DNA from 2 places in the Anoxybacillus sp. B2M1 genome. Region 1 is predicted to be linked to the other one. Evidence: predicted binding sites of a transcription regulator. Region 1 holds the regulator's gene; the other holds the start of a gene.
The links. The regulator CtsR, encoded in region 1, represses protease genes until heat stress. The targets are predictions, from matches to a motif close to ATGGTCAATAAAGGTCAAACA.

Region 1 (7,811 bases):
TCTCCTAAAGCAAACCGAATGTTCCAGTCTTTGAGAGCTGAAAAAACCTCTGGCGTGACTGCCGCGTCATGTCGATTGGGGGGTGTAAGCATATGGGAGACTACGATTTCGTCTGCGGTGATACCTGTATAAAGTTGATAGCCCTTAAACAAGTGATAAGAGTGGGCATCATCCTTCCTCTCATTTGAGAATCATAGGGGCTGCTTCGGAGTGCCATATTGTCAATCCACACAGCTGAAGGCTGCTTGACACTTAAATGCATAAGCAGTTGAGCATGAGATTCCGGAAACTCTTGCTCTTGAAACCATTGTCTTGTACGAGAAAGCGTCGAAACATGCAGAACGTCGCTAGTCCACAAAGGTGGCGACAATAATCAAACCACTGAAGGACTCACATCAACTCTCGCAACGAATCGAGCGCAAAATACGTTTTTAAAAATAAGCACCTGAGTAATGCCTTTTTAAAATCGGCGGCCTCTCTGTTGTATACGGCGTGCCAAACAAAGAAAGCCGATGGATCTATTGGAAGAATGCATTCAAAAGAGATTTGATCTCCCACATGCCTGTTCTTTAATCAAATTAGAACGCATAATGTCCACTCTTTGGAGCTTATTGGTCGCTGTATAGGATTTTCAAGGGAGTGAGTGGGTTTTTATATGTCTTTATGCATTTATGATGCGCTTTGCGACATATTCACAATAAAATTGTACATTTCGTTTTTTCGATACGATTGGTTTTCACTGATTAAAATTTGAACCTCTTATTCACCCCATATCATATCCTCGAGCATATTAAACGTTAAATCATGTGAATGACCACGTCAAACTCCTTGGTTCCTGTGCTTCTCTCTCATTCAAAAACAGCTTAATTGACATATTCTACGGATTGAATATGCTTTGCTGCACATGCGAAAACTCTGAAAAAGTGCAGATACCAGTTTCCATCGTTTGATGAAGAATGTTTTCCTTTGTTGAATGGTTTACTGCTTTAAAGACGGATCTTTGAGCATTGGCATGTTGAGATATGTCCTTGCTTCATAATTATAACTTTTTTCTTGATATAAAGGATTTTTAGCATATGTTATCGAATTAATTCATACTGCTTTTGTTTTAAATTCGGAAAATCGGCAATCATATGATTATCTGCTCTTGTTTGTTGCATTTTTTTTATATCTGCTATATAGTAAAATTAAGGTCAAATATAGTCAAAGTCAACTACCTAAGCAAGGAGGGGTAGGGTGAGAAACATTTCTGATATTATCGAACAATATTTAAAGCAAGTTTTAAATATGAGTGAACAAGAAATTGTTGAGATTAAACGAAGTGAAATCGCCGATAAATTTCAGTGCGTTCCTTCACAGATTAATTATGTCATTAATACACGCTTTACTTTGGAACGAGGCTATATTGTAGAAAGCAAGCGTGGCGGTGGAGGCTATATTCGAATTATAAAAGTGAAAACAAAAAATGAATCGCAATTAATTGATCAGCTATTATCTTTAATTCGTCATCATGTCAGTCAATCGAGTGCAGAGGATATTATTCGCCGACTTGTTGAAGAAAAAGTCATTTCTGAACGAGAGGCAAATATTATGCTGAGCGTAATGGATCGATCTGTTTTATATATTGACTTGCCTCAAAGAGATGAGTTGAGAGCTAGAATGTTAAAAGCCATGTTAATGTCTTTGAAGTATAAATAGAAAGAGGTGAGATCTTTGATATGCCAAGAATGTAAGCAGAGACCGGCCACGATGCATTTTACGAAAATTATCAATGGTGAAAAGACAGAATTTCATCTTTGCGAACATTGTGCTCAAGAGCACGGGGACGTTTTTATGTTTCATGGAAATGCAGGATTCTCTTTGCAAAATTTATTGGCAGGTCTATTAAATTTTGAAGCTCCTACAAAGGGAGCCAAGCAAAATGCATTTCAAAGCATTGAAATTTTGCAATGTGAACGCTGCAACATGACATATAATCAATTCGCCAAAATCGGCCGTTTTGGCTGCTCTCATTGCTATCATACATTCGCTAAACAGCTGCAGCCGATATTGAAACGACTTCATAGTGGCAATACTACTCATGCAGGGAAAATTCCAAGACGAATCGGTGGCAGTATTTATATTCGTAAACAAATCGCTCATTTAAAACAAAAACTGCAAGAGCTTATTGCCAGAGAAGAGTTTGAAAAAGCAGCTGAAGTTCGCGATCAAATTCGTTTGCTTGAATCACGTGTAAGTAAACATGGGGAGGAGGGCTGATTGTGTCGCTTGAGAAGTTTTTGAATACAGCAGTAAGCTCTTGGATGAACCAAGAAGGTCCGGACTCAGACATTGTATTGAGCAGTCGGATTCGGCTTGCAAGGAATATTGTAGATTACCAGTTTCCCACTGTTTTTGGCAACGAAGAAGCCCAGCATATCGTACAGCAATTTGAACAGACATTTGCACGCCAATCACATCCTGTAGTTGGTAGATTTGAGCTTTTAAAAATGAATGAGCTCCAAACGATCGAAAAAAGGGTATTGGTTGAAAAACATTTAATTAGTCCACATTTAGCGGAAGATTGCCCATTCGGAGCATGCTTGCTGTCGGAAAATGAAGAGGTAAGCATTATGATTAACGAGGAGGACCATATTCGTATTCAATGTTTATTTCCAGGACTGCAACTGACAGAAGCTTTAGAGATGGCCAATGCGCTGGATGATTGGATTGAAATGCATGTCAATTACGCATTTGATGAAAAGAAAGGTTATTTAACAAGCTGTCCTACAAATGTAGGAACAGGATTAAGAGCATCGGTAATGATGCATTTACCGGCTCTGATTCTAACACAGCAAATGAACCAAATCATTCCGGCCATTAGCCAACTAGGATTAGTGGTACGAGGAACGTATGGAGAAGGAAGTGAGGCCTTAGGGAATATATTCCAAATATCAAATCAAATTACGCTTGGCAAATCAGAAGAAGATATTGTGGAGGATTTAAAAAGTGTTGTTCAACAATTAATTGCTCAGGAAAGAATGGCAAGAGAGGCATTAGTCAAAACTTTAAACATACAATTAGAAGACAGAGTCTTTCGCTCCTATGGCATCTTGACCAATTGCCGTGTTATCGAATCGAAGGAAGCGGCCCAATGTTTATCGGATGTACGTTTGGGAATTGATTTAGGGTATATTAAAAACATTTCTCGGAGCATTCTAAATGAGCTGATGATTTTAATGCAGCCGGGATTCTTACAGCAATATGCTGGCGGAGCATTAAGACCTAATGAACGGGATGTTCTTCGAGCTACTTTGATTCGAGAACGTTTAAAAATGGAAGAACGAAAAGCAATGGAGGGTGATGAAAATGATGTTCGGTAGATTCACAGAACGGGCGCAAAAAGTGTTGGCTTTAGCTCAAGAAGAAGCGGTACGTCTTGGTCACAATAACATTGGCACGGAGCATATTTTGCTTGGATTGATTCGCGAGGGAGAAGGGATTGCCGCTAAAGCTTTAATTGCTTTGGGGTTAGGACCAGAAAAGATTCAGAAGGAAGTAGAAGCATTGATTGGTCGAGGACATGAGGTGTCGCAAACGATTCACTATACGCCACGTGCCAAAAAAGTGATTGAGCTTTCTATGGATGAAGCCAGAAAGCTTGGACATTCGTATGTAGGTACAGAGCATATTTTGCTTGGCTTAATTCGTGAAGGAGAGGGAGTCGCCGCTCGTGTTCTCAATAATTTAGGGGTAAGCTTGAATAAAGCACGTCAACAAGTGTTACAACTATTGGGAAGCAATGAGTCTGTTTCCGGACACCAAGGCAGTGCTTCCCATGTGAGTACACCGACGCTAGACAGTCTTGCTCGCGATTTAACAGCCATTGCTCGCGAAGGCAGCTTAGATCCTGTCATCGGAAGAAGTAAAGAGATTCAACGTGTGATTGAAGTATTAAGCCGACGCACGAAAAACAACCCGGTATTAATCGGTGAACCTGGTGTAGGTAAAACAGCGATTGCAGAAGGATTGGCGCAGCAAATTGTCAATAATGAAGTTCCTGAAACGTTACGAGACAAGCGAGTCATGACGTTAGACATGGGGACAGTTGTTGCCGGAACCAAATATCGCGGTGAATTTGAAGACCGCTTGAAAAAAGTTATGGATGAAATTCGTCAAGCAGGAAATATTATTTTATTTATTGATGAGCTGCATACGCTCATTGGCGCAGGGGGAGCGGAAGGAGCTATTGATGCTTCAAACATTTTAAAACCTTCATTAGCTCGTGGTGAATTGCAGTGTATCGGTGCTACAACGTTAGATGAATACCGGAAATATATCGAGAAGGATGCTGCGCTAGAACGCCGTTTCCAGCCAATTTATGTTGATGAACCGACTGTTGAAGAGTCCATTCAAATTTTAAAAGGGTTACGTGACCGATATGAAGCGCATCATCGTGTCTCGATTTCTGATGAAGCAATTATTCAAGCAGTGAAGCTATCAGATCGATATATTACAGATCGCTTTCTCCCAGATAAAGCCATTGATTTAATTGATGAGGCATGCTCAAAAGTGCGTCTTCGTTCTTTTACCGCTCCTCCTAATTTAAAAGAGTTGGAACAAAAGTTAGAAGAGGTTCGTAAAGAAAAAGACGCTGCTGTTCAGAGTCAGGAATTTGAAAAAGCTGCTTCATTGCGCGATACGGAACAACGTTTGCGTGAGGAATTAGAAGAAACAAAACGCGCTTGGAAAGAAAAGCAAGGTCAAGAAAATTCGGAAGTAACAGTAGAGGATATTGCTTTGGTTGTATCTAGCTGGACAGGAATACCTGTATCGAAATTGGCGCAAACAGAAACAGAACGGTTGTTAAAGCTTGAAGAAATTTTGCATTCGCGAGTGATTGGACAGGAAGAAGCAGTGAAAGCAGTGGCGAAGGCGGTCCGACGTGCCCGTGCAGGATTAAAGGATCCAAAGCGTCCAATCGGTTCATTTATCTTCCTTGGACCAACTGGGGTAGGAAAAACAGAGTTAGCACGAGCACTGGCAGAAGCGATGTTTGGAGATGAGGATGCGTTGATTCGCATCGATATGTCCGAGTATATGGAGAAGCATTCTACTTCTCGACTTGTTGGTTCTCCTCCTGGATATGTCGGATATGAAGAAGGAGGACAATTGACAGAAAAAGTTCGCCGTAAACCGTACTCGGTCGTTTTATTGGATGAGATGGAAAAAGCACATCCAGATGTATTTAATATTCTTTTGCAGGTATTAGAAGACGGACGTTTAACAGATTCAAAAGGAAGAACGGTTGATTTCCGCAATACGATTGTGATTATGACATCCAATGTGGGAGCTGATGCCCTGAAACGAAATAAGTATGTAGGCTTTAATGTTCAAGATGAAAGCCAGAAATATAAAGACATGAAGGGTAAAGTCATGGATGAATTGAAAAAAGCGTTCCGTCCAGAGTTTTTGAATCGTATTGATGAAATTATTGTATTCCACTCATTAGAAAAACAACATTTAGCAAAAATTGTTCATCTTATGGCCGATCAGCTTGTAAAACGTTTAACAGAGCAAGATATTGAATTAGAATTGACGGAAGCAACGATTGCAAAAATTGCTGAAGAAGGACATGACCCAGAATATGGTGCTCGTCCATTGCGCCGAGCTTTACAAAAACACATTGAAGACCGCTTATCTGAAGAGCTGTTGAAAGGAACGATCACAAAAGGGCAAAAAGTCATTGTAGATGTCAAAGACGGAGAATTTGTAGTTTTATCAGAACAAACCGTTCAGTAAAAGGTGGCAGCAAGGTATGCGGCAGAAGTAGATTGGCGCATACCTTCTTTTTGCATTTGCGAATAGAGAGGAATTAGCTGTTATGAAAAAGAAAACGAAATTTGTATGTCAAGAATGCGGATATGAATCAGCCAAATGGATGGGAAAGTGTCCAGGTTGTCAGACGTGGAACTCTATGGTTGAGGAAATTGAGAGAGGAAAACCAGCAGCAAGGGGAGTATTTGTTCATACTGCTCCTTCTTCTATATCCAAGCCAGTGTCGATTACAACCGTAGCAACAGCACAGGAGCCAAGAATGGTAACGGATCTTGCGGAATTTAATCGCGTGTTAGGTGGCGGAATCGTTAAAGGTTCTCTCGTTCTTATCGGCGGTGATCCTGGTATCGGAAAATCAACCATTCTTTTGCAGGTGTCTGCACAATTGGCGTTGAATCAATATAAAGTGCTATATATTTCCGGGGAAGAATCAGTCAAGCAAACGAAGCTGCGTGCTGACCGTTTGGGTATTTCCGCTAATGAGCTGTATGTATTATCAGAAACAGACTTGGAATATATTCATCAAGCGATTGAAGAAATTCAACCTGACTTTGTAGTAATTGATTCCATTCAAACGATCTATCGAGCCGAGATTACATCAGCTCCCGGCAGCGTTTCTCAAGTCAGGGAGTGTACAGGGGAATTGATGCGAATCGCTAAAACAAAAGGAATTGCGATTTTTATTGTCGGCCATGTAACAAAGGAAGGCTCCATTGCTGGACCGAGAATTTTAGAGCATATGGTAGATACAGTTTTGTATTTTGAAGGTGAGCGCCATCATACGTACCGAATTTTACGAGCAGTGAAGAATCGATTTGGATCGACTAATGAGATTGGTATTTTTGAAATGAGAGAAACGGGGCTGCTAGAGGTTGAAAACCCTTCAGAGGTATTCTTGGAAGAACGATCAAGCGGAGTGGCAGGATCAACGGTAGTAGCGTCAATGGAGGGCACAAGACCCGTGCTCGTGGAAATTCAAGCGTTAATTTCCCCAACAAGCTTTGGCAATCCAAGAAGAATGGCGACGGGAATTGACCATAACCGCGTATCATTGCTGATGGCTGTACTAGAAAAAAGAGTTGGGTTGCTTCTGCAAAACCAAGATGCTTATTTAAAAGTAGCCGGGGGAGTCAAATTAGATGAACCAGCTATTGATTTAGCCATCGCTGTAAGCATTGCTTCTAGCTTTCGCGATCTGCCGACGAATCCATCAGATGTCATCATCGGAGAGGTGGGGCTGACAGGAGAAGTACGTCGAGTCTCTCGTATCGAGCAGCGAGTTCAAGAAGCAGTAAAGCTTGGATTTCATCGTATTATTATTCCAAAAAATAATTTGGGAGGATGGCTGGCGCCAAAAGGAGTGGAAATTATAGGGGTGTCTCATGTCGCTGAAGCGTTGGAATACACGTTAGGAGACAGAAAATCTGTATGAATAAACGTTACAAACATGTATCAAATTTTTAAAAAAGATTAAAAACTGTGTTATCATTGGTTTCAAACATTGGAAACTGTTTATAATGTAGTTGAGGAGGTGAAAGTATGATGTTAAAGAGAGTAGTCCAATTATTTTTCTTAGTCGTCGGAGGGACCTTAGGAATTATTTTTCTTCCGAATATATTTCGACTGCTGAATATCCATCATCTTTCATTTTTTAACAATCCATATATGCTGGCGATTTTGGGAGCACTTATTTTCTTTATCATGACTTTTTGGCTAGTTGATTATGTAGTGGGTTTAATTCACTGGATTGAAGAATCTCTGGTAAAAGCGCCTGTCACAGATATTTTGTTTGGAAGCTTAGGGTTAATTTTTGGATTATTTGTTGCATTTTTAGTGGTGATGCCGCTTAAAGCATTTCAATTTCAAGTCGTTAATACCGTGCTGCCAGTTTTTTTAACGATTTTGCTTGGTTATTTAGGATTTCAGGTAGGATTTAAGAAACGCCATGAGTTGATGAATTTATTTTCCATTTCTAGTCGTATGTCTAAGAAAAA
Region 2 (7,811 bases), 1.1 Mb from region 1:
TTTTGAAGGGAAAAATATCGAGAAGCTTCCTAATTACGAGGTAAGCCGTTTAGGGATTGCCCGTACATTTCAAAATATTAAAATTTTCAAAAACATGACAGTTATTGAGAATGTGATGGTTGGGCTCCACATTCATACAAGAAGCAGCATGCTTTCTGCCGCTTTCTTTTCTCCGAGAACGAGAAAAGAAGAACAAATTTTATACGAAACAGCTATGGAATATTTGAAATTTGTAGGGCTCGAAGGACTATATGATCAAATGTCGAGCAGCCTTCCACTAGGGGCTCTTCGACTTTTAGAGCTTGCTAGGGCATTGGCAACAAAACCAAAGCTGTTATTGCTTGATGAAATTGCGGCAGGATTAAATCATAAAGAGACAAAGGAGATGGCAAGATTAATCCAACAAATCAAAGAGAAGGGTATAACCGTTTTTGTCGTTGAGCACGACATGGATCTAGTGATGAGGATATGCGATAAAATTATCGTTCTTGATCAAGGAAGCAAAATTGCTGAAGGGACACCAAAGGAAATTCAAAATAATGAGGATGTTATCAGTGCCTACTTGGGAGCTGATATAGAGGAAAAAGCAGGGGAGGGAGCGTGATGGAACAACAGTCGGTTATTGATATTCAAAAGGTATCAGTGAATTATGGCCCCATTAGAGCATTAGACGAAGTATCTTTGACAGTGAATGAAGGAGAGATTGTGGCTTTAATCGGTGCTAACGGAGCGGGCAAGACAACATTGCTACAAACGATTTCAGGGTTGCTGACACCAGCTGGCGGAAAAATTTATTTTTACGGTGAAGACATCACCTCACTAACTGCCGAAAAGATTGTCAGAAAGCATTTGATTCATGTTCCTGAGCACCGGCAAATTTTTACTACTCTGTCTGTATTGGATAATTTGCATTTAGGTGCCTTTCATCATTATCGAAAATCAGGACGAAAAGAAATGGAGGAAAACTTAGAAAAAGTTTTTGCGTTGTTCCCTATTTTAAAAGAGAGACAATTACAATTAGCTGGTACGTTATCAGGGGGACAACAACAAATGTTAGCGATTGCTAGAGGCTTTATGTCTAAGCCGCGACTGCTTCTGTTAGATGAGCCAACTTTAGGATTAGCGCCAATTGTCGCAGCAGAGGTTCTTCGGCTGATTAGAGAACTGAAAAAGGAGTTTGGAACCACTGTATTGCTGATTGAACAAAACGTTGTTGCATCATTAAAAATAGCCGATCGCGGATACGTTATTTCGCATGGCAAAATTGTAAAATCAGGAATATCACAAGAATTGTTAAACGATAAGGAAGTTAAAGAAGCTTATTTAGGCCAAGCGATCTCATAAAAAATTGATAGGGGGAGAGAGAATGATGAAAAAAAGGTTTTTGCTCATATTCGTTTTGTCTGTGTTTCTTTTTATTGCTGCATGTAGCAGCAAAGAGGAGAATAGCGGTCAAGGAAATAAAAAAGCTTCTGAATATGTGATAGGGGCCATTTATTCTAAAACAGGACCCAATAGCCCTCTTGGCGAGCCGGAATGGAATGCAACACAATTAATCGTTGATAAAATCAATGCTGAAGGTGGAATTAACGGGGTGCCTATCCGCTTAATTTTAGCAGATGATGAATCAAATCAGGAAAAAGCGACTCAAGAGATGAATCGTCTTGTTCATGATGAACAGGCGCTAGTGGTTTTAGGATCGTCTGGAAGTGGCGAAAGCTTGGCGATGAAAGGAATTGCTATGCAGAATCAAGTTCCCATGATTTCAGCAGGAGCAAGTGTTCATATTATCGACCCTGTACAGGAATCTAAATGGGTCTTTAAAACACCGCATTCCGATGTTCATGCTGTTCAAAGAATTTATGAGTACCTTAACAAACAAGGCATTAACCGAATTGGTACGCTAACAGATTCAAATTCATTTGGAACTAGCGGATTAGAGCAATTGGAAAAATTGGCTTCAAAATACGATATTGAAATTACAGAAAAAGAAAGCTATAACACTCAAGATCCAGATATGAGTGCACAGCTGACGCGTATTAAAAGTTCAGGAGCGCAGGCGGTTGTAGTTTGGGGAACAAACCCAGGTCCTGCGGTGATTGCTAGTAATATGAAGAAGTTGAATATGGCAATACCGATGATCGGAAGCCATGGTATAGCAAATCAAAATTTCATTAATTTAGCGAAGGATGCAGCGGAAGGCGTTGTTATTCCCACAGGAAAGCTATTGTTTCCTGAGCAAATTCCTAAAGATGATGCTCAGTACGAAGTGATCACATCTTTCCACAAAGCATATGTTGAAAAATATGGGAATGAACCAACCAACTTTGGAGCATATGGGCATGATAATATAATGCTTGTCATTGAGGCATTGCGTTCCGGTGCCAATGATCGCGAGTCTATTCGTGATTTCTTAGAAAACAAAGTGAAGAATTGGGTTGGGGCAACAGGCATGTTTACTTTTTCTCCAGATGATCACAATGGCTTAACTTCCGATAGCATGGTTATGGCTGTTGTCAAAGATGGAAAATGGACGCTGCTTGAGAATTAAGAAAGCGAATAATTTTATTATTGTGATGTAAAACATGGAGTTAGATGATATATAGTAAGGACCAATAAGTGCTATGCTTGAATCCGTGTTTAATGGGGATGAAAGAGGAGACAAGGAGCGTATGCGTAACTATATTTCTGATATTCAGGAATTTAATTGAAATTATAAATGAAATGTGAAGATTTACTGAATGGTCTTTGAAAAGTTGCTAAATGAGAGAAAGCTGTGGATCTGCCTTTAGCTATGGATTCACGTGATAAAAGCTCGAACGACACCGCTTTCAGACTAATAAATGGGTCTGGAAGCGGTTCGTTGTTAGGATACAAAAACGACACGAGCTTCATATTGAAGATATAAAGGTTAAAAGGGTAAGTTTCATCTATTATAATTAGCGGGGTGAATAAAAAATGATGGAAGAACTTATAAAGAAGATGAAGGAAGACCCTTTCGCTCGATATTTAGGTGTTTCTATTGATGAAGTTAGACAAGGATATGCGCAAGTTTCAATGGAAATTAAAGACCATTTGTTGAATTTTAATGGAAGCACAAATGGTGGTGCGATTTTTTCTTTAGCGGATATAGCCTTTGCCTGCGCCAGCAATTCCCATAATCAAATCGCTGTTGGAATTACGATGACCATGCATTACATTAAAGCGAGCGTCGTGGGCGAAAAGCTGATAGCCGTTGCACAGGAAGAAACGGACCCACATCGTCTCGGATTATACCGGATTGTTGTTTTGAATGATAATGAGGAGATTATTGCTCTCGCCGAAGGGATGGTTTATAGGAAGAAAGGAACAGTTGTTTCTGTTCCTACACAATAAAATGAAAGAGAAATCCTGGATTCCACAGAGAAATAAAAAATAGAGACTAGTCTCAAAAAGGATGTTTGAATGCCCTTTTGAGACAGCCTCTTCTTTAATTTATTGATCGGGCGACGATGTGCTCGTTTTCAACTGTAATTTGAATTTTTTTCACTTTATCCTGATCAAGAAGTAAGTCAGCCACTTGATCTTCGATATGCTCTTGAATGGCCCGGCGTAACGGACGAGCTCCGAATGAAGGATGGTAGCCGATTTCAGCAAGCTTTTCCTTCGCTTCCTGCGATACTTCAAGCTGAATGCCCTCATCTTTTAAGGTTGTTTGCAGCTCAGCAAGCATTAACTCAACAATTTGTAGCATGTGCTCTTTTTGCAGCGCTTTAAATTCAATAATGGCATCCAAGCGATTTAAAAACTCCGGTTTGAAGTACGCGCTTAGAGAGTCGAGAATGCTTGTTTGGCCAACGCGATTTTCTTTTTCAAAGCCGACTGTAATTTTTTTATCGGTAACACCGGCGTTGCTTGTCATAATAATAACGGTATCCTTAAAGCTAACTGTGCGGCCTTGGCTATCTGTTAAACGCCCGTCCTCTAAGATTTGCAAAAAGATGTGTTGCACATCAGGATGGGCTTTTTCAATTTCATCAAGCAAGATCATGCTATAAGGATTGCGGCGCACCTTTTCTGTTAGCTGTCCCGCTTCTTCGTGTCCAACGTAGCCAGGAGGTGAACCGATTAATTTCGATACAGAATGCTTTTCCATATATTCGCTCATATCTAAACGAATCATGGCGTCTTTTGAACCAAATAGCTCCTCTGCCAGCGTCTTTGTCAGCTCTGTTTTACCGACTCCTGTTGGGCCGACGAAGAGGAAGGAGCCAATTGGCCGGTTTTTCGCTTTTAGTCCAGCCCGGCTGCGGCGGATCGCTTTAGCCACTTTTTTCACCGCTTCTTCTTGTCCAATGATCTTTTTCGCTAAGTTTTCTTCCAACTGCTTCATTTTTGTTTTTTCGTCAGCTTGGAGCTTGCCGACAGGGATGCCCGTTTTTTCTTCGATTAATTGCTGAATATCAGCAACATCAACAATCGGTGTTTCATCAGCTTGCTGGTTTTGCAGCTGCTTTTCTAATCGGAGCTCTTCAGCCCGCAATTGAGCGGCGCGTTCATAATTTTCTTCCGCCGCTGCTTTTTCTTTTTCCTTCGCTAAAAAGGCCAATCGTTGTTGAATATTTTTTTCATCTGTTGCAGCAATGCGTAAATTGGCTTTTGAGCCAGCCTCATCTAATAAATCAATGGCTTTATCCGGCAAAAAGCGGTCTTGAATGTAGCGGTGCGATAAAGCTGCACACGCTTGAATCGCTTCATCCGTATATTTTACGCGATGGAATTGTTCATATTTTTCTTGAATTCCTTTTAAAATATGGATGGCTTCGTCCACTGTTGGCTCATGAACAATAACAGGCTGGAAGCGACGTTCAAGAGCAGCATCTTTTTCAATTTGTCGATATTCTTTTAATGTCGTTGCTCCAACGATCTGAAGTTCGCCGCGGGCAAGAGCTGGCTTCAGAATATTGCCTGCATCCATGGAGCCTTCAGCAGAGCCGGCTCCGACTAGCAAATGAATCTCATCGATAAAAAGAATAATATTTTTTCGCCGTTGCAGTTCGGCAATGAGCTGCTTCATTCGCTCCTCAAATTGTCCGCGAATGCCAGTATTGGCTACGAGAGAAGCGACATCAAGCAAATATACTTCTTTGTTTAACAGTTTTTCTGGAACGCGTCCTTCCGCAATTTTTAAGGCTAATCCTTCGACGATCGCTGTTTTTCCGACACCCGGCTCTCCAATCAGCACAGGATTGTTTTTATTGCGCCGGTTTAAAATTTCAATGACTCGTTCAATTTCTTGGTCGCGGCCAATGACTGGATCGATCAATCCCGCCTTTGCTAGCTGGGTTAAATTGCGACCAAATTGATCTAAAAAGCCGCCGCCTCTGTGCGATGGCGTCATTGGTATTGGATTTGCCGAAGAAGAGAATGCTGAATCGGCCGCCAGGTTTCCTGAAAAGAACGAATCTAGCGGAATGGATGGAAATGTTCCGAATTCAAAATTCATTGGAATGGTCAATTCTTGTTTTTGTTTTGTATAGCACTCATGACAAAGCTGCAGCTGCTTTTTTTCATGATTAATTTGCATCTGAACGAATACGGTTGCTTTGTGTTGATGACATAATTGGCAAAGCATGAGGCATAACCTCCTTTTTTGACTTTGACTATATTTGACTTTAACTTTATTATAATTTGACCTTTTTTGACTTTCAAGAGGTTTTTATAAATTTTTTGTGCGATTGGTGAAATGTTTTTGAAAAAAATGTGAACAATGATTTGTAGCTAGAAAGAGGTGTGATATAGTGGACAATGAGAGAAGAAAGAGGGGGAACGTGAAGATGAAAGTTTATATTCGCTTGATGCTTGCCATGATGGTGGTGTTATTGATTTCGGCATGTGGCCAAACGAAAGATCAATCGGCTGATGAACCTGCCATTTTAAATGTAAAAATAGATGTGAAGTCGCCAATTGAGCTTCAGAAAAAAACAGAAATCGCTTGTATTGTTACATATGGAAAGGAAAAAGTGAACGACGCGGATGAGGTGAAGTTCGAAATTTGGAAGCAGGGAAACGACCAGCATGAAATGATTTCAGCCAAGAGCAAAGGAAACGGAAAATACGCTATTGAAAAAACATTTACCGAGGCAGGAACATATTCCATTGTGGCCCATGTTACAGCTCGCAATATGCATAATATGCCCAAAACAGATGTGATTGTAGGTGACAATGCTGGTTCCGCATCGGAGCATGAAGAAAGCGGTTCTGACCATTCGCACCATGACGATGCTGCTGGTGTGGCTGTAACGTTGCATCCACAGATGTTTACAGTCAACAAGGAGGAACCAATTGTTGCCGATATTGTGTATAATGACCAGCCACTTACGGCGGCAAAAGTTCGTTTTGAAATCTGGAAGGACCAGATGAAGCATGAGTTTATCGATGCGAATGAACAAGGCAGTGGAAAATACCAGGCGAAAACAGTATTTAAAGAAAAGGGAACGTTTTCAGTTAAAGTGCATGTCGAAACGAACGAATTGCATGAACATCAAGTAAAGCAAGTGATGGTTCAATAGAAAGGAAGCCCCAAAGGCTTCCTTTTTTCTATTTTCTTTTCGTCTTTCTTTGTCCTTTTTTTCATATATATAACCAAGCATATTAGCGAACTGATCAAACCAAATCGACGGCTCATTCCACACTGTTCTGCCATTGCTTATAAGCAGCCTGCAATCGAAATGGAGATAGCGTTTAGGGCGATGGCTAACGGCTGGATTGCTGGGCTCGAAGCTTTGATTGAGGAGAGGGGAGAAAAGCTCGGTGCTCAGCCTCGTGAGCTTGTATTTTCAATAAATAATGGATTACCACGATAAGCTAGGGAAGAGAGACAGGGGGAAGAAAATGATTAAAAGATGGCTGGCAGCTTGGCAGATTGCCGCTGTATACGTAGGAACTGTCGTTGGAGCAGGATTTGCGACAGGAAAAGAGATTATTGCTTTTTTTACACAATACGGAAAAATTGGAACGATGGGAGTTTTGGTTAGCGGTTGGCTGTTTGCATGGCTAGGAATGCGGATGATGATGATGGCGAGAGCGCTGCGTGCTTCCTCGTACAAGCAATTGAATGATTATTTGTTTGGCAAAACGGCCAGCACATTCGTTACGTTCATTATGACGATCATGATTGTTGGCGTGACTTCTGTGATGCTATCAGGAGCAGGAGCGTTATTTGAGGAGCAGCTCGGATTGCCGAAGCCTCTAGGGATGCTGGCAACGATCGTTCTTGTGTTTGCCGTGATGCTTTATGATGCGAAAGGCTTATTTGCCGTGAATGTGTTCGTTGTTCCGATGATGATCCTATTTAGCTTTGTGCTTTTAGGGAAATTACTGCTTGGGGGAGAATGGTGCGGTCCTTCTAGCTCCTCTCCTTCCTCTTGGAGTGCTTTTTTCTCGCCTCTTTCCTATGCGGCCTTTAATTTAGCGATGGCGCAGCCGGTTCTTGTTCCGCTCGCCTCTGAAGCAGAGGACGATCGAGTGGTCAAGTGGGGAGCGCTGCTTGGCGGGATATTGCTAACGAGCATTTTATTGAGCAGCCACTTTGTTTTGCTGTCTTTTCCGCATGTATTGCGTTATGAAATTCCTATGGCTGAAATTGTTCGCACGTTTTTTATGTATTTTTATTGGTTGTATTTATTCGTTATTTATGGCGAGATTTTTACGTCCATCATTGGGGGAGTATTTGGGCTGCAGCGACAGTTTCAGGCATTCTCCTCGACGTTGTTTTTGGCGATTTTGTTTTTGATTTTGTATACGATCAGTTCATTTCGCTACGGATCTTT

Region 2: a site for CtsR is predicted at 5,668-5,688, ahead of GFC28_RS07110 (ATP-dependent Clp protease ATP-binding subunit). Genes of this name have one in related genera too.

The regions. Positions count from the first base shown of each region.
Region 1 covers NZ_CP015435.1:2,554,562-2,562,372, reverse strand. Annotated here, with positions in the region: gene GFC28_RS20295 (transposase) at 1-152, opposite strand, end outside; gene GFC28_RS12485 (CtsR family transcriptional regulator) at 1,237-1,698, shown strand; gene GFC28_RS12480 (protein-arginine kinase activator protein McsA) at 1,714-2,259, shown strand; gene GFC28_RS12475 (protein-arginine kinase McsB) at 2,262-3,362, shown strand; gene clpC (ATP-dependent protease ATP-binding subunit ClpC) at 3,349-5,781, shown strand; gene radA (DNA repair protein RadA) at 5,864-7,249, shown strand; gene GFC28_RS12460 (PIN/TRAM domain-containing protein) at 7,360-7,811, shown strand, end outside.
Region 2 covers NZ_CP015435.1:1,469,435-1,477,245, reverse strand. Annotated here, with positions in the region: gene GFC28_RS07130 (ABC transporter ATP-binding protein) at 1-604, shown strand, start outside; gene GFC28_RS07125 (ABC transporter ATP-binding protein) at 604-1,344, shown strand; gene GFC28_RS07120 (ABC transporter substrate-binding protein) at 1,367-2,551, shown strand; gene GFC28_RS07115 (PaaI family thioesterase) at 2,959-3,375, shown strand; gene GFC28_RS07110 (ATP-dependent Clp protease ATP-binding subunit) at 3,470-5,614, opposite strand; gene GFC28_RS07105 (FixH family protein) at 5,817-6,551, shown strand; gene GFC28_RS07100 (YkvI family membrane protein) at 6,874-7,811, shown strand, end outside.